3 regions of the Streptomyces sp. NPDC051322 genome follow, and region 3 is predicted to be linked to each of the others. Evidence: riboswitches for the same ligand, from Rfam matches in the RefSeq annotation. Region 3 holds a riboswitch; each other region holds the start of a gene.
What was found. Region 3 has a riboswitch for cyclic di-AMP ahead of AB0436_RS12755 (C40 family peptidase). Riboswitches for the same ligand answer to the same signal wherever they lie in the genome.
Positions count from the first base shown of each region.

Region 1 (5,639 bases), on a different contig from region 3:
AGAAGGGCGCGGTGGCCACGATCGCGTCCGCGCCGAGCCCGGCCGCGACGCGAGCATGGTCGCTCACCCGCGGTGTCGTGGCGTCGATGACGCCGGCGAGCACCGGCACCCGGCCGGCTGCCGTGCGCACCACGGTCTCCAGGACGGTGCTGCGCTGCGCGTCGGTGAGATAGGCGACCTCGCTCGTCGACCCCAGCGCGAACAGGCCGTGCACGCCTCCGCCGACGAGGTGCTCGACCAGTCGGGAGAGCGACTGTGTGTCGACCTCGCCGGTGGCATCGAGCGGGGTGCAGACGGGCGGGACGACCCCGCGAAGGGGGGCGGTCAGAGGCATGGGTACTACTCCTGGTGCTGCTGGGCGCGGAAGCGTCGTCGGTCGCGGAAACGCGCACGATCGTGGTGGCTGTGTGCGACATGGGACGTCTGATGTCCTATGTCTGGCGCTAGAGTAGTCCCCGGCCGGCAGGAAACGTCAAGAGTCACCGGTCCCGCATCCGGTAGCTGATCCCGGATTGCGGGCTCTCCCCGGGCTCCCCGGGCACCTTCTTGGCGTATGAACTCTTGTATGTACGTGAGGCGTTGGAAACCGGTCTGATCGACGGCGTTGCGGCGTCGGTGCCGGCCGAGGGCCTCCGGGCGCGCGCACTCGTATCAGCCATGGAACGCGCGCCCTCCTCCTCAGCGAGGTACTCGACCCCTTCTGGGCTGCCTTGGACCAGGTGCGTGACGACGTCGGCGATGCCCACCAAGACCCGGCCACGACCCTCGCCCATCACCGGGAGATCGTCGACGCCATCGCCGCTGCCGATGGGCCTCGCGCGGCCTCCGCGATGCGGACGCATTCGATGGAATCAGAGACCGGCTGCCGCCGGGATCCGTCTCCGGCCGGCCCTGCAGGTAGCCGCCATCGGTGTGCTGAGCTGAATTAACCACCCACGCCGAAGTGTTGAACCGGCCGACGGAATTCCTCGCGACAAATGACCGATCACAAAAGGGCTCTTGACTCACAGTCGGCTGATCCGGGCGACGTGTTCAGTCGCAAAGGGAAGCGATCAATTGTCGGCGGACAGTCTCCTTCCGGTGCGCGCAGGTGAACGGCATTCGCGGCCGAAATGGGCGATTTGACTGTCTCATTCTATAAGTCCTCATGCGGTGCAATGCATCAATTTGTCATTCTCTGCACGCGCTTGAGGGGCCGGATCTTGCCCTGTCTGTGAAGTGAGTCACGCCCGGGAGTGCGCCGCAGCACCGGCTCCCTTGCTCACTTCGCCTGCCAGGAAAGAAAGTTGAGTTCGACAGCAGCGCGGGAGCGGCTGCATATTTCCATGGTCGAATTCGCAAACGAGATGTCGACGTCATTTCCGGACTTGTTTCATCCCGACGTTCTCGCTTACGTTCTCGTCACCCCGGACGGAACGCCGAATCCTGCCACTGTCCGGAAACCGCACTCACCCACTCACGCACGGCAGGAGCGGGGGACCCAGGTAAGTTCGCCGATCGCAGTACGAGATCGGCTCGGGGTGAAGTCGCATTCGTGCGGCCGGGCTTCTCCAGCCCGAACCCGACAGCTCACCCCGTAGGCGACGGAGAGGAATTCGTCATGGCTGCAAAGGCCAAGCACCGTCGTCCGAAGAGCACCCCGCTTGCCCGGCGTCTCGTCGCCGTGGGCACCGGCGGCGCCGCGCTCGCACTCCCCCTGGTGGCGGCTACCACTGCGGAAGCGGCGCCGGTCGCTCACCACGCCCCCGCCGATTCGGCGCCGGCGACTACCGCTGCCCACAAGGACACCCCCGAGACCTACTCCGTGGTGGCCGGCGACTCGCTCTTCAAGATCGCACGTGCCCATGACCTGAGCGGCGGGTGGAAGAAGCTCTACCGGGACAACCGGCAGGCCATCGGCGAGGACCCGTCGCTGATCCAGCCCGGTCTCACGCTGACGCTCGGCGCGAAGGCCGAGAAGTCGAAGTCCACGGACGACTCCCAGGGAACCGCGTCGACCACCGCCAGTAAGTCAGCGCAGAGCGGTGCGAGCACCGGCGCCGTCCCCGCGTCCGCCAAGACGTATTCCGACAACCTGGACGGCTGGATCAAGGAGTCGCTGGACGTCATGGCCGCGAAGGGTATTCCCGGCACCTACGACGGGATTTACCGCAACATCATGCGCGAGTCCTCGGGCAACCCGCAGGCGATCAACAACTACGACTCCAACGCGGCCGCCGGAACCCCATCCAAGGGGTTGCTGCAGGTCATCGCTCCCACCTTCCAGACCTACCACGTGGCGGGCACGTCGATGGACATCTACGACCCGGTCGCCAATATCACCGCCGCGTGCAACTACGCTGCCGCGATGTACGGCTCGATCGACAACGTGAACGGCCCGTACTGACGGGACCGTCACCCATCGGGCGGCAAGCGGACGATGGTGCGGGAGGGCACCGGCCCGGTTACTCGAACCGGTCGGTGTCGCCCGCCCCCCGGCGTACGATCTCCAGCTCGCCGCCGGAGAAGTCGATGACCGTGGTCGGCTCGGTGCCGCAGTCGCCCGAGTCGATCACGGCATCCACCACGTGGTCGAGCCGTTCCTTGATCTCCCAGCCCTGGGTCAGCGGCTCCTCCTCGTCGGGCAGCAGGAGGGTGCTGGAGAGCAGCGGTTCGCCGAGCTCGGCGACCAGGGCCTGAGCGACCGGGTGGTCCGGGATCCGGACACCCACCGTCTTCTTCTTGGGGTGCAGCAACTGGCGCGGCACCTCCCTCGTCGCGGGCAGGATGAAGGTGTAACTGCCGGGTGTCGCTGCCTTGATCGCGCGGAACACGTCGTTGTCGACATGCACGAACTGACCCAGTTGCGCAAAATTCTGGCACACCAGTGTGAAGTGGTGACGGTCGTCGAGGTTCCGGATCGACCGGATCCGGCTGATGCCGTCACGACTGCCCAGCTGGCATCCCAGTGCGTAGCAGGAGTCCGTCGGATACGCGACGAGCGCACCGGATCGGATGCTGTCGGCCACCGTGCTGATGGTGCGCCGCTGAGGATTGTCGGGGTGCACGTCGAAATACTTCGCCATCCGCCGAGTCTAAGGCCCGTTGCGGCCTCGCCCGGATGAAGACGTGCCCGCTCCGAGCCCGGGCCTGCTCGCGGGAGCGTCGTCTGCCGACACGTCGGCCCGGACCTTGAGGTAGGCGATCGTGTCGCCTATCGCGGTGATGAGGAGCCGGCTGCGACCGTTGTGGTGGGCGCTGCTGATCCGGGCCTCGACGACGGTGTCGCCGGGGAGTCCGCACACCGGCCGCGAGTCGGTGGCGGTCAGCGTTCCGTGCGGCAGGAGGAACTCCTCTTCTGCCCACTGGGTGATGGCTTGCAGGCCCTTGATGCGCCGCCCCGCGTCGGTGATCACACTCGTCGCGGAGAAGCAGCTCAACAGCTGGGCGAGATCCCCGGTATTGATCGCCTTGAGAAAGGTGTCCACCACCGATACGGGAGTGCTCTCCGTGCTCGGTGGGCCGGTCGGCTGCGTCTGAGTCTCCGTTGAGGCGCTCATGTCCCACGAGTGCCCGCAACCACCATCATCCACACATATCGTCGTATCAGCTGCCCGGTCGGGCGGATCGCTACCCCGAGTTGCGCGTACCTCGGGCCGCGCGGCGACCCGTCCACAGCAGTACCGCGCCCAGCAGCGCCGGCAGAGCGGTGCGCGTCACGCGGACTGCCGCCGGTGGGGACGGGCGGCGGCGGTCCGCGTGACGCGATCGCTTCTTCCGGTCGGGATGGGTCTCGTTCTGCCGAGCGATCCGCATGACCTCGGCGGTGTGCAGGGCCTTGCGCTTGGTGCCGGCGTGCTGGATCTGCGTCTTGCAGGAGAAGCCGTCGGCGACGACGAGTGTGTCGCGGTCGGCCTGGCGTACGGCGGGGAGCAGGGCTTGTTCGCCGCAGTCCATGGAGATCTCGTATTTGCCGTCCTCGAACCCCCACGAGCCGGCCAGCCCGCAGCAGCCGCCCTTGAGGTTGTCGACGTCGAGTCCCATGTCCTGCAGGAGTTCCTGTTCGGCCGTCATGCCGCCGGTCGCCCGCTGATGGCAATGGCCCCACAGCAGGGCGTTGCCCTCGAGTTTCGGGGGCCGGATGTCGTGTGCGCGGAAGAACTCCGCGAAGTGGTAGGAGTTACGGGCCAGCCGGGCGGCGTCGTCGTCGTGCGGCAGCATCTTGCTCAGTTCGTCCTTGAAGACGGCCAGGCAACTGGGCTCCATGCCGACGACCGGCGTGCCGGCGCGCACGTGCTCGCGCAGCGTGTCGATGACGTTGTGCAGGTAACGTTCGGCGGTGTCCAGGAAGCCGTAGTCGTACAGTGGCCGACCACAGCAGAGATGTCCCTCCGGCATGATCACCTGCCAGCCGGCGGCTTCGATGGCTTCCACACAGGCGACCCCCACCTCGGTGTGGAAGTGGTTGTTGAAGGTGTCGGGGAAGAGCACCACCGGTCGACCGCCGGGGTTGACCGTGCCGCCACGGCGCTGAAACCACTGTTGAAGCGTCATGGGGGCGAAGCGCGGCAGCGGTCGGCGCCGGTCGATACCGGCCGCCACTTTGGCGAGGTGGGAAAGACCCGGAGTGTGCGTGACGAAGTTGGCGACCTCGGGAAGCCGGGAAGCGATGCGCGCCGCCTGGTCGATGAAGCCGAACGCGTAGGCGTAGCGAGGACGCCAGCGGCGCAGTGACTGGTAATGGTGATGCAGGAACTCCGACTTGTAGGTGGGCATGTCCACGTTGACCGGGCAGTCATTGCTGCATCCCTTGCAGGCGAGGCACAGGTCGAGGGATTCGGCGACTTCCTTCGACTGCCAGCCGTCGGTGATCACGTCGCCCTGCAGCATCTCGAAGAGCATGCGGGCCCGCCCCCGGGTGGTGTGCTTCTCCTCGCGGGTGACCTGATAGCTGGGGCACATCGTGGTCTGTGCGTCGGGGACGCGGCACTTGCCGACGCCGACGCACCGCAGGGTCGCGTGAGCGAAGTCGCCGTTGTCCTCCGGATAGGCGAACTTCAGCTGCGGGCGCGGTGGGTTGTAGTCGGTGCCCAGCTTGAGGTCTTCGTCCAGCCGGTACGCATCGACCACCTTGCCGGGGTTCATCTTTCCCTGCGGGTCCCAGATCCGCTTGAACTCACGCATGGCGGTCACGAGTTCCGTGCCGTACTGCTTCTCCAGAAGTTCCGCTCGCTGCTGACCGTCACCGTGCTCGCCGGACAGCGAGCCACCCATGCTGGTGACGAGGTCGGCGGCGTCCTCCATGAAGGCGCGATAGGTGGCCAGGCCGTCGGCGTGCCGAAGGTCGAAGCTGAGCCGGGAGTGAATGCAGCCCTGCCCGAAGTGGCCGTACATCGCTCCGGTGATGGAGTGCTTGTCCATGACCTTGCGCAACGCCTTGATGTATTCGCCGATCCTGCTCGGCGGTACGGCTGAGTCCTCCCAGCCGGGCCAGTGATCCTTCCCGTCCGGCGGGAACGCCGTGGATCCGAGGCCGCCTTCCCGGATGGCCCACAGATCGCCGCTGTTGCCGCCCTCCTGAGCGCTCCTGGCCATGACGATCCGGTCGCGCGCATACCCCTTCTCGGTGGTCAGCCACTCCATGAAGGCTTCCGCCCGGG
Region 1 is NZ_JBFBAK010000002.1:716,268-721,906, forward strand. It holds gene AB0436_RS07365 (dihydrodipicolinate synthase family protein) at 1-334, opposite strand, end outside; partial or broken gene AB0436_RS07370 (FCD domain-containing protein) at 556-901, shown strand; cyclic di-AMP (ydaO/yuaA leader) riboswitch at 1,407-1,596, shown strand; gene AB0436_RS07375 (transglycosylase SLT domain-containing protein) at 1,601-2,386, shown strand; gene AB0436_RS07380 (L-threonylcarbamoyladenylate synthase) at 2,445-3,065, opposite strand; gene AB0436_RS07385 (nuclear transport factor 2 family protein) at 3,075-3,467, opposite strand; gene AB0436_RS07390 (FAD-linked oxidase C-terminal domain-containing protein) at 3,610-5,639, opposite strand, start outside.
Region 1: it holds a riboswitch for cyclic di-AMP, as region 3 does, so the genes downstream of both, AB0436_RS07375 (transglycosylase SLT domain-containing protein) here and AB0436_RS12755 (C40 family peptidase) in region 3, are expected to answer to the same signal.

Region 2 (5,639 bases), on a different contig from region 3:
AGGCGACGGTCAGGACGGCGAAGGCCAGCACAGGGGCCAGCAGGGGTGGGCCTCCTTGCGGGCGACGGCTCGGGGACTCTGCTCGCCGGGGTGGGGGCTCGGCGGATGCGGTGGTCATGGTTGCCTCCTCGATATTCGTCACCCTCATAGAATGATTACAACTCGAAACGATTGTCAAGCTGATACTATTTCGCCATGGAACGGGATGCGGAAGCACCGGGGGCACGGCCCCCTCAGGGGGTCGCCTTCTTGCTGGCTCAGCTCGGGGCACACGCGGCGGACCGGTTCGCCGAGCGCATCGCGGAACTGGATCTCACCCCTGCCCAGGCGGGACTCCTGCGCCTGCTGGCGGGGATGCCGGGCCGCAGCCAGCGCGAACTGGCAGACGTGCTGGGCATGCCGCCCAGCCGGTTCGTGGCGTTCGCCGACGAACTCGAGGCGCGTGGACTCATCGAGCGCAGGCGCAATACCGCCGACCGGCGGCAGTACGCGCTCTTCCTGGCCGACGAGGGTGTCGCGCTGCTGTCCCGGCTGCGGAAGGCCGGCGCCGCGCACGAGCAGCAGATCTGTGCGGCGCTCTCGGTGGACGAGCACCGGCAACTGGGCGTGCTGCTCGGCCGGCTGGCCGAGCAGCAGGGACTCTCCCCCGGCGTGCACCCCGGATACGGGCAGGTGCGCGCGGGCGGCGGCCGTGGAGGAACGGCCGGCCGGTCCGGCCGTTAATGGTGAGGAGCATAGCTGCGGATGCCGTACAGTTGGGTTTACCGACGCGGGGTGGAGCAGCTCGGTAGCTCGCTGGGCTCATAACCCAGAGGTCGCAGGTTCAAATCCTGTCCCCGCTACTTGTGAACGAAGGCCCGGCACGTCATGTGCCGGGCCTTCGAGCGTTGCTCCGGCGGGGAGCGCCGGCACGTATCAGGGGGCTGACGTGTTCGTTCTGCGGGTCGCGCTGACCGTACTGCTGCTGGAGGTCTTGCCGTCGGCCCTGGTCGGCCTGATGTGGGCGCGGGTGGGGCTCGAGCGGCTCGACGAGCTCACCGGACTCGGGGTGCTGCGGGGACGGCGGCTCCGGGTCGTTTCGCTGCTCGCCGTGGTTCATACGCCGGCGTGGGACTTCTGAAACCGGCCAGGGCTCAGCGGTTCGCCCGGTTGGCCGACGTCGAATCGCCGGTCGGCGTGGTTGCGGACAGCCTGAGTGGGGCGCGGTACTGTCCGCAGCCGGGTACGGACCGGGCAGGAGACCACTGGTGGGGCAGCGAGAACAGCGCGGCACGGCACGCCGTTTCCTCCTGGCGCTGCCGCCGGTGCTGCTGGTCGGTGGGATCGGGTTCGATCTGGCGACCCCGGACCCCTTCACCCCGGTGCCGTTCTTCTCCGCGGCACCGCTGATCGCCGCCCCGTTCTTCTCGCTCAGAGCCACGCTGCTGACCGGGGTGGCCGCCACCGTGGCCATGGCGGGACTGCACGCCTACAACGGCACCAGCGCCCATGCCAGTGCCGTCACCGAGCTGCTCACGGTGATCACCGTGGCGGTGCTCGCGCTGATCATCAACCGGGTGGTGCGCCGTAGCGGCGAGCAGCTCGCGTCGGCCCGGGTCATCGCCGAGACGGCGCAGCGCGCGGTGCTGCCGGTGCCCCTCGAGCGGATCGGCGGCCTGCACGTCGCGGCGCGGTACGAGGCGGCGCAGGCCGGCACCTTCATCGGCGGGGACCTCTTCGCAGTGCAGGACACGCCGTACGGGGTCCGGCTCATCGTGGGTGATGTGCGGGGCAAGGGGCTCGGCGCGGTGGAGGCCGTGGCGGTGGTGATCGGAGCTTTCCGGGAAGCCGCCGAGCAGGAGAGAAGTCTGGAAGGGGTGGCCCAGCGTCTGGAGCGCGCGCTGACCAGGGAGGGCACCCGGCGGGAGGGCCTCGACGCCATCGAGGGCTTCACCACCGCCGCGCTCGCCGAGGTACCACGCGGTGGCCGGGACCGGATCCGGGTGGTGAACCGCGGTCATCCCGAACCCCTCCTGCTGTACGCCGACGGGGGGCTCGACGCCGTCACGCCGACCGATGCCGCACTGCCGCTGGGGATGGCGGATGTGGCCTCCTGGCCGGATCGTGCCGACGAGTTGCCGTTCCCGCCGGGGGCCACGCTGCTGCTCTACACCGACGGGCTCTCCGAGGCGCGGAACGCGGCAGGGGTCTTCTACGATCCGAAGGAACGGCTGCGCGGGCGGATCTTCCCGGGCCCCGACGAGCTGCTCACGGCGCTGTCCGACGATGTGCGACGGCATACCGGAGGCCACTCGACGGACGACATGGCGTTGCTCGCGGTGGCCCGGCCGACGGACGATCAGCCCCCGCGGCGCAGGACGGTGGAGATCGTGCGGGGCAGCCGTCGCGATGCGTGACCGGGTGCATCGCTCTGCATAACATTTGATGCACGGTCAAGAAATGCAGGTTTCCTGAGCGCGCGTCAACTCGCCCGGTTCCACCCCCTTGTGCCCCGCTTGGTCCGGGCCGAAATCGTTAACGATCAGTTGGAACGGCTTGGCTCCGGGGCGTGTGTCTATTAACGTTCGATAACGCAGCGCGGTTGTCCCAGTCGTCGCAAGAGGCGACACCGTGCGCACGCGCCGAATCCCGTAAGGGAACCGGGGAACCACTCATTGGGGTGAATCGGGCAGCTCCGCAAGGAACGGCCCGTAGGAGACCTTCCTGCTCCGAACCCGTCAGCTAACCCGGTAGGCGGTAAGGAAGGAAAGGAGTGCGCCTCCGTGGCGTCCAACAGCTCTGCCCCCGAAACGCTTTACTTCCCGAACGACGAAGCTCTCGGTTTCGGCGGTGAGGACGGCGGCACGTTCGACGAGTGGAATCCCACCGAGGAGTCCCTTCGTCCGCTGCGCGGCAAGCACCGGGTGGCCAAGCAGCGCGGCGGCATCGCGCGCAGCTCCACGGTCCTCGGCGTCGGCGTGATCGCCGCCGTCGGCGCGGGTGGCATGGCCAGCGCGCAGGCGAAGCCGCCCGTCTCGATCTCCCTCCCCGACCTTCCGCAGTCCGTCAAGGACAAGCTGCCGGACGCCGAGTCGCTGCCGGGCGTGGGTGGGCTGATATCGGACATCGACGGCCACTCCTCGTCCGCTACGGGTACGGACACGGGTGTCACCGGCGCCGCGCTCACCTCGGCGTCCACCGGCACCGGCAGTTCGGACGCGGGCGAAGCACTCCGGACCCGGATCCTGCAACAGGCCGAGCAGCAGCAGGGCGCGGTCGACGACCAGGCCGCGGTGACGGCGGAGAAGGCAGCGGCCGCCAAGGCCGCCGCTGAGGCGGTGAAGCAGCAGGACGCGGCAGCCGCCAAGGAGAAGGCCGCCAAGAAGAAGGCCGAGGCGGAGGCCAAGGCCAAGGCGGAGAAGGAACGGCTCGCCAAGCTGGCCGCGAGCTACTCGCTCCCGGTCGCCTCCTACACCCTCACCTCGCACTTCGGTGACAGCGGCTCCATGTGGTCCTCCGGCTACCACACCGGCCTCGACTTCGCCGCTCCGACCGGTACCCCGATCAAGGCCGTGCACAGCGGCACGGTCAAGTCGGCCGGCTGGTCGGGATCGTACGGCTATCGCACGGTCATCACCCTCGACGACGGCACGGAACTCTGGTTCTGCCACCAGTCGTCGATCGCCGTGAGCGCCGGCCAGAAGGTCACCACCGGGCAGGTCATCGGCAACGTGGGCGCCACCGGCAATGTCACCGGGCCGCATCTGCACCTCGAGGTCCGCCCCGGCGGCGGCGACCCGATCGACCCGCTGACCTGGCTGGCGAACAAGGGCATCAACGCCTGACGGCTCCCGGAACCCCGGCACCGCGCACGGAATAGTGCGGGACGGTGCCGGGTTTTCCGCCCTATGACTTCTCTTCGCAGGCTCGGCGCGTCCGACCTCCATGTCTTCCCGCTCGCCCTCGGCGGCAACGTCTTCGGCTGGAGCGCCGACGAGGCGCAGTCCTTCGCGGTGCTCGACGCGTACACGGCGGCCGGCGGCAACTTCGTCGATACGGCCGACTCGTACTCCGCGTGGGCGGCGGGCAACCGGGGCGGCGAGTCCGAGACCGTCATCGGCAACTGGCTGGCCGCCCGCGGAAACCGCTCCGAGGTGGTGGTCGCCACCAAGGTCGGCGCCCATCCCGCCCACAAGGGGCTCTCCGCCGGGACCATCAAGGCGGCCGCCGAGGAGTCGCTGCGCAGGCTGCGCACCGACCACATCGACCTCTACTACACGCACTTCGACGACCCGTCCGTCCCGGTCGAGGAAATCATCACCGCGCTCGACCAGCTGGTGAAGGACGGCAAGGTGCGGGCCATCGCCGCGTCCAACATCGGCCCTGAGCGGCTCGAAGCCTCTCTCGCCTTCTCCGCGGCCGAGGGGCTCGCCCGGTACGTGGCGCTTCAACCGCACTACAACCTGGTCTCCCGCGACACCTACGAGGGCGGGCTGCAGGACACCGTCGCCCGGCACGGTCTGGCCGCAGTGCCGTACTACGCGCTGGCCTCCGGCTTCCTCACCGGCAAGTACCGCCCCGGCGCGGACGTGGACAGCGTGCGCGCCGCCGGTGCGGCCAAGCATCTGGAGAGCGAGCGGGGGTCGAAGGTGCTCGCCGCGCTCGACGAGGTGGCAGCGGCACACGAGGCCGAGCCGGCGACCGTGGCGCTGGCCTGGCTGGCCGCCCGGCCGACGGTCACCGCGCCGATCGCCTCGGCGCGTACGCCCGAGCAGCTGCCCGCCCTGACGGCGGTCGCCGAACTCCGGCTCACCGACGCGGAGCTCGCCACGCTGACAGCGGCTTCGGCGTAACCGCTACTGCCGGTACGGGTTGTAACCGCCGTAGTGGAGATGCGGCGGTGGCACCCGTACCCGGCCGGTGGCCTGCGCCGCATAGAGCAGTGCGGGCCCGGCTATGTCCTTGCGCTGCCACAGATGGTGCAGCAGCTCCTGCTCGCGCGCCACGAAGTCCGGGCCCGCCGAGCCCCGGCGGGCCCGGTGCCGCAGAAACGCCAGCGTGGTCGCGAAGGCCTCGTACTCGTGTACCGCCCGGGACGCGGCTTTGGCGCCTGCCTTCGCACCCGCCTTCGCCCCCGTCCTTCCGCCGGTCCGCCCGTCCGGCTGCGGACAGGTGTACGGAACGACATGGCTGCGTGCCGCGAAGTCACGGGCCATCGACCGGGCCTTCATCGAGGAGAGCGCAGCCGGTTCGGCCGATGCCAGCCAGCCCGCCGCCGCGTATGCAGGCAGTTCGGTCGATATGGTGCGCAGTTCGCGCTGCCGGTTCCAGACGGCCAGCCAGGTGACCAGGCCGAAGGCCGGCACCATGAAGGCGCCGTAGACCACCAGGAAGCCGAACGTGCCGAAGACCGACGAGCTGTTCCACAGAGCGTGCATGCCCATCGCGCAGCCGAGCCCGAGCAGCGGCAGCGCGATCCGGCGCACCCGGTGGTGCGGCGCGCTCGACGCGGAGATGCCGAAGCCGATACCGGTCATGACGGTGAACAGCGGGTGGGCGAACGGCGCCAGGACGATCCGGACGAAGAAGGTCGCCGCGGTCACCGACGAAAAGCCGGAGAACCCCATCGACTTGTCCTCGCCGAACGCGCTGCCCAGATA
Region 2 is NZ_JBFBAK010000003.1:16,024-21,662, reverse strand. It holds gene AB0436_RS08250 (DUF4386 domain-containing protein) at 1-118, opposite strand, end outside; gene AB0436_RS08245 (MarR family transcriptional regulator) at 196-723, shown strand; tRNA gene AB0436_RS08240 (tRNA-Met) at 769-842, shown strand; gene AB0436_RS08235 (hypothetical protein) at 929-1,120, shown strand; gene AB0436_RS08230 (PP2C family protein-serine/threonine phosphatase) at 1,248-2,396, shown strand; cyclic di-AMP (ydaO/yuaA leader) riboswitch at 2,610-2,751, shown strand; gene AB0436_RS08225 (M23 family metallopeptidase) at 2,763-3,824, shown strand; gene AB0436_RS08220 (aldo/keto reductase) at 3,888-4,832, shown strand; gene AB0436_RS08215 (PrsW family intramembrane metalloprotease) at 4,836-5,639, opposite strand, start outside.
Region 2: it holds a riboswitch for cyclic di-AMP, as region 3 does, so the genes downstream of both, AB0436_RS08225 (M23 family metallopeptidase) here and AB0436_RS12755 (C40 family peptidase) in region 3, are expected to answer to the same signal.

Region 3 (5,639 bases):
CGTGGGGGTGATGAAGTGCACGTGGGTGTCGATGGTGCCGGCCGTGAGGATCTTGCCGTTGCCTGCGATGACTTCGGTTTCCGGGCCGATGACCAGGTCGGGGTGGACTCCGTCCATCGTGTCGGGATTACCGGCCTTGCCGATCCCGGTGATACGTCCCGCCCGGATGCCGATGTCCGCCTTGACGATGCCCCAGTGGTCGAGGATCACAGCGCCGGTGATGACGGTGTCCGGGGCGCCCTGCGCGCGCGTGGCGCGGGACTGGCCCATCGACTCGCGGATCACCTTTCCGCCGCCGAACACCGCTTCGTCGCCGGACCGGCCGGGGCCCCCGCAGCGGTCCTCCTCGATCTCGACGAGAAGCTCGGTGTCTGCGAGGCGGATCCGGTCCCCGGCGGTGGGGCCGAAGAGGTCGCCGTACACGGCGCGGGTGAGTTCAGCCATCGAGGGCTCCTGCGGTCTCTCCCCGCAGTCCCGGGACGATGCGCAGCCCGGCGATGGCAACCAGTTCGATGTCGACGGGGATGCCGGGCTCGAAGCGCACCGCGGTTCCTGCGGCGATGTTCAGCCGACGGCCTTGCGCCGCGGCACGGTCGAAGCGCAGAGCCGGATTGGCCTCCGCGAAGTGATAGTGGGAGCCGACCTGCACAGGGCGGTCGGCGATGTTGAGAACGGTGAGACGGGTGGCCCGGCGGCCCTCGTTGAGGGTCAGCGGGTCTTCGGCGTACAGAATCTCTCCGGGGATCATCGGTGCCACTCCCCGGTCAGACGATCGGCTCGTGCACGGTGACGAGCTTGGTACCGTCCGGGAAGGTCGCCTCGACCTGAACCTCGCGGAGCATCTCGGGGATGCCGTCCATGACGTCCGCCCTGGCGAGCACCGTGCGCCCCGACGCCATCAGCTCGGCCACCGTACGGCCGTCCCGGGCACCTTCCAGGATGTGCGAGGTGATCAGCGCCACCGACTCGGGGTGGTTCAGTCGCAGGCCCCGCGCCCTGCGCTTCTCCGCCACGTCCGCCGCCACATGGATGAGCAGTCGTTCCTGCTCATGGGGTGTCAGTTGCACGCTTCCGCCTCACCGTCTTCGTCCCGGCCCCGGTCGGGCACCGCGGACCACTCGACTTCAACATTTTGTTGACACGGTGCGAAACCCCCGGCCACCAGGCATTGCACATTACGGCGGAAGTTTTTCCGGCACGTTAACCGGCCTTTTGCTGGGCCATGATCATTGCTTGCGGTATGCATTCAACGGACCGCGCAGGGTCACCCCGCGACACGCCGTCTCCTGCCATCCTTTCGGATGCCACCCCTACCCCGATGGGCGTCGCCCGGAAGACTTAGACAGGCAGGGCCCGACGGCTCGCCCCGATTTGCACGGCACGCCCGAGCACTCACCGCAGAGCGCGGCTGCACACCTGGTGAGGGACCCGCACCCGCCGGCCGGTCGGTGGTTCCGGAACCCCGCCCACTCGGATGGGCCAGGGGTGAGCGGACCGGCGAACCGGCAGTGTCAGGCAGAAATCCGGCGCGCGGTGAGTGAAGATCCCTGGGACGACAAGCCCCCGCCACCACGGCGGGGCGGTCCGGGCGGACGCCGAGTCCTGCCGCCGTACCCGGACGTCTGGTCGACACGAGTGGATCGGCAGGAGTGGAGGACCCAAGCAGTCCGGGGCGACAGACGTGTCGCCCCTTGGGGTGAAGCCGCTGCAAGGAGGGCCGACCGATCAGTCGGCCACCCGCCCGGCGGCCGGGCAACTTCGCCGGCCCGAACCCGACAGGTCAACCTTCTCAGGCGGTTTGACGAAGGGTTGCGCATGACTGCGCAGATTCACATCCCGTCTCTGCTCACCCGGGCCGGAACCGCTTCGGCCCTCACACTCGCCGCAGTAGCGGGGACCTCGCTGGCGCCCGGCGCCACACCCGAGGCCCAAGCCGCGACACACGCCGCAAGAGCGGTGCAGATCGCGGCATCCAAAAAGGGATCGCCCTATCAGTGGGGCGCAGCCGGTCCCTCCCGGTTCGACTGCTCCGGGCTGACCTTCTATTCGTTCAAGAAGGCAGGCAAGAAGCTGCCACGCACCGCCCAGGCGCAGTACAACAAGGTGCGCCATATCGCTGCTTCCCACCGCAGACGCGGGGACCTGGTGTTCTTCCACTACGGGCGGAACGTCTTCCATGTCGGCCTGTACGCGGGAAGCGGCAAGATCTGGCATTCGCCGAAAACCGGTTCCGTGGTCAGGCTGGAGCGGATCTGGACCAAGAACGTCTGGTACGGGCGCGTGAACTGAACAAGCGGCGGGCGCGGCTGCCGCAGGCTCAGGTCCGGTCGGCAGCCGTCCAGGGCAGGGCGATCCACACCGTCTTGCCGCCTTCCCGGGTGGGGGTGACCGACAGCCGGCCGCCGCTCTCGGCGGCCAGCCATCGGATGATCACCATGCCCCGGCCGTTGTCCTGCTGGACCGCTGCGGGCAGCCGCTGGGGCCAGCGTGGGTGACTGTCCGTGACACCGATGCGCAGCAGTTCGTCCCGCTCGAGCACGATGTCCACGGTGAAGGTCGGTGACTGGCCGAAGGTGTGCTGCACGGCGTTGGTCGCCAGCTCGGAGACGATCAGCCGGATCGCGTCCGCCGCGTCCGTATCGGCCGGCAGGCCCCAGTCGGTGAGCACCCGGGCCACATAGGACCTGGCCGCCGGAACCGAGGCAGGTTCGCTCGGCAGGGTGACTTTTGCTTCCTGGTGGTCTGCCATGACGGCCTGTCCCTTTCCCACCGGTGCCGGCTCCGACCCGTTGCGGATGCACTTCGAGGACGGCCTCGGATTGCCCTTCGCGCCAGCGTGACACTCATAGTGACCGCATCATCGGCGATCCACAAAGATGGGCCTGTATCAGTCGCTCAAAGTGATGAACTCTGCTACGGGAGAACGTATTTGGACGGCGAGCAGGTGAACGGCCGTTCTCCGTCTCGGGTCAGCCGGCGGGCGCGGTTCGCAGCAACGTCCGTACGGCCCGGGCGACCTGCGCCTCCGTCAGGTCGGCACGCGCGGTGAGACGCAACCGGGAGATGCCGTCCGGCACCGAAGGCGGCCGGAAGCAGCCGACCGCGAGTCCCGCTTCCCGGCAGTCGGCGGCCCAGCGCACCGCCGCCGCGGGCGACGGCGCGCGTACGGACACCACGGCAGCCTGCGGGCGTACGGCGCTCAGCCCGGCCTCGGTGAGACGGTGGTGCAGTGTGCTCGCCACCGTACGGGCCTGCCCGCCGAGGGCGGGTTCCGCACGCAGCAGCCGCAGGGCCGCCAGGGCCGCGCCCGCCGCGGCCGGGGCCAGGCCGGTGTCGAAGATGAAAGTGCGGGCCGCGTTGACCAAGTGGTCGATGACCCGGGCGGGGCCCAGCACCGCACCGCCCTGACTGCCCAGGGACTTCGAGAGGGTGACCGTGGCGACCACGTCGTCCGCGCCGGCCAGCCCCGCGCCGTGCAGCGCTCCCCGGCCGCCTTCGCCGAGCACCCCGAGACCGTGGGCATCGTCCACGGCCAGGGCGGCACCGTGACCGCGGCACACGGCGGCCAGGTCCGCGAGTGGCGCCGCGTCACCGTCGACCGAGAAGACCGAGTCGGTGACGACGAGGGCGCGGCCCCGGTGTGCGCCGAGCGCCTTGGCGGCCGCCTCCGGATCGGCGTGCGGAACGACTTCGGTTGCCGCCCGGGACAGCCTGCATCCGTCGACGATCGAGGCGTGGTTGCCCGCATCCGAGACGATGAGCGAACCCCGGTCGGTCAGCGCGGTGAGGGCCGCCAGATTGGCGGCGTATCCGGAGGAGAAGACCAGCGCAGCCTCGAAGCCACAGAAATCGGCGAGGTCCCGTTCCAGTTCGGCGTGCAGTTCCGTCGAGCCGGTCACCAGCCGTGACCCGGTGGCACCGGCACCCCAGCGGCGGACCGCTGCCGAGGCCGCTTCGGTGATCTCCCTTCTACGGGCCAGCCCCAGGTAGTCGTTGCTCGCCAGATCCAGCAGATCCGAAGCGGCCGGGCGTGGCCGCAGCGTGCGGACGAGGCCGGCCCGGGCCCGCAGGGATGCCGCGGTATCGGTCCAGTCGAAGGGCGATGGAGGCGTGACACCCGGCATGATCAGTCCCTCTTTGTAGGCAGTTCACAGACCCTAGCGGGGGCCATGCGGGGTCATGGTGTGGCAATGCACACACCCTTCACGGCGGGTGTTGTTCGGTTCCTCCTTGGCCTGACGTACTGCCGTAGGCCAGGATCACCCCCATGGACCTGCTGAACACGCTGGTGGACAAGGGGCTGCGGCGCGAACTGCCGACCCGTGAAGAGGCGCTCGCCGTACTGGCGACGTCGGACGACGAGCTGCTCGATGTGGTGGCCGCCGCCGGAAAGGTACGCCGTCAGTGGTTCGGACGGCGGGTGAAGCTCAATTACCTCGTCAATCTCAAGTCCGGGCTCTGCCCGGAGGACTGCTCGTACTGCTCGCAGCGGCTGGGCTCCAAGGCCGAGATCCTCAAGTACACCTGGCTGAAGCCGGACGAGGCCTCCCAGGTGGCGGCGGCCGGTGTGGCCGGCGGAGCGAAGCGGGTGTGTCTGGTCGCCAGCGGGCGGGGCCCGACGGACCGCGACGTCGACCGGGTCTCGCAGACCATCGAGGCGATCAAGGAACAGAACGACGGCGTGGAGGTGTGCGCCTGTCTCGGGCTGCTCTCCGGCGGGCAGGCGGAGCGGCTGCGGGCCGCGGGCGCCGATGCCTACAACCACAACCTCAACACGTCCGAGGTGACCTACGCCGACATCTGCACCACCCATGACTTCTCCGACCGGGTGGAGACCGTCCAGCAGGCGCAGGCCGCGGGGCTCTCGGCCTGTTCGGGACTGATCGCCGGGATGGGCGAGAGCGATGCCGACCTGGTCGATGTGGTGTTCGCCCTGCGCGACCTCGACCCCGACTCGGTGCCGGTGAACTTCCTGATCCCGATGGAGGGAACTCCGCTCGCCGAGCAGTGGAGCCTCACCCCGCAGCGCTGCCTGCGCATCCTGGCGATGGTGCGGTTCGTCTGCCCGGACGCGGAGGTACGGCTGGCCGGCGGGCGGGAGGTGCACCTGCGTTCGCTGCAGCCGCTCGCCCTGCATCTGGTCAACTCCATCTTCCTCGGCGACTACCTGACCAGCGAGGGTCAGGCGGGCCGGGCCGATCTGGACATGATCGCGGACGCCGGCTTCGAGGTGGAGGGCACGGACACCACCACGCTGCCCGACCACCGTACGGATCTGGTGTCGGTCCGCCGCCGGGGTGCCGGGACGGACCTCGCGCCCAATGCCTGACACGGACCAGCTGCTCGAACTCGACCGGCGGCACGTCTGGCATCCGTACGGGCCGATGCCCGGACAGCAGCAGCCGCTGCTGGTCGAGTCGGCGTCCGGTGTGCGGCTGCGGGTGGCCGGTACGGGCGAGCTCGTCGACGGCATGTCGTCGTGGTGGTCGGCGATCCACGGGTACAACCACCCGGTGCTCAACGAGGCCGCGCGCGGCCAGTTGGACCGGATGAGTCACGTGATGTTCGGCGGGCTCACCCATGAGCCCGCCGTCCGGCTCGCGGCCAAACTGGTGGAGATCACCCCGGAACCGCTCCAG
Region 3 is NZ_JBFBAK010000004.1:352,394-358,032, forward strand. It holds gene AB0436_RS12740 (urease subunit alpha) at 1-444, opposite strand, end outside; gene AB0436_RS12745 (urease subunit beta) at 437-748, opposite strand; gene AB0436_RS12750 (urease subunit gamma) at 765-1,067, opposite strand; cyclic di-AMP (ydaO/yuaA leader) riboswitch at 1,597-1,811, shown strand; gene AB0436_RS12755 (C40 family peptidase) at 1,816-2,289, shown strand; gene AB0436_RS12760 (ATP-binding protein) at 2,318-2,749, opposite strand; gene AB0436_RS12765 (8-amino-7-oxononanoate synthase) at 2,970-4,124, opposite strand; gene bioB (biotin synthase BioB) at 4,268-5,329, shown strand; gene AB0436_RS12775 (adenosylmethionine--8-amino-7-oxononanoate transaminase) at 5,322-5,639, shown strand, end outside.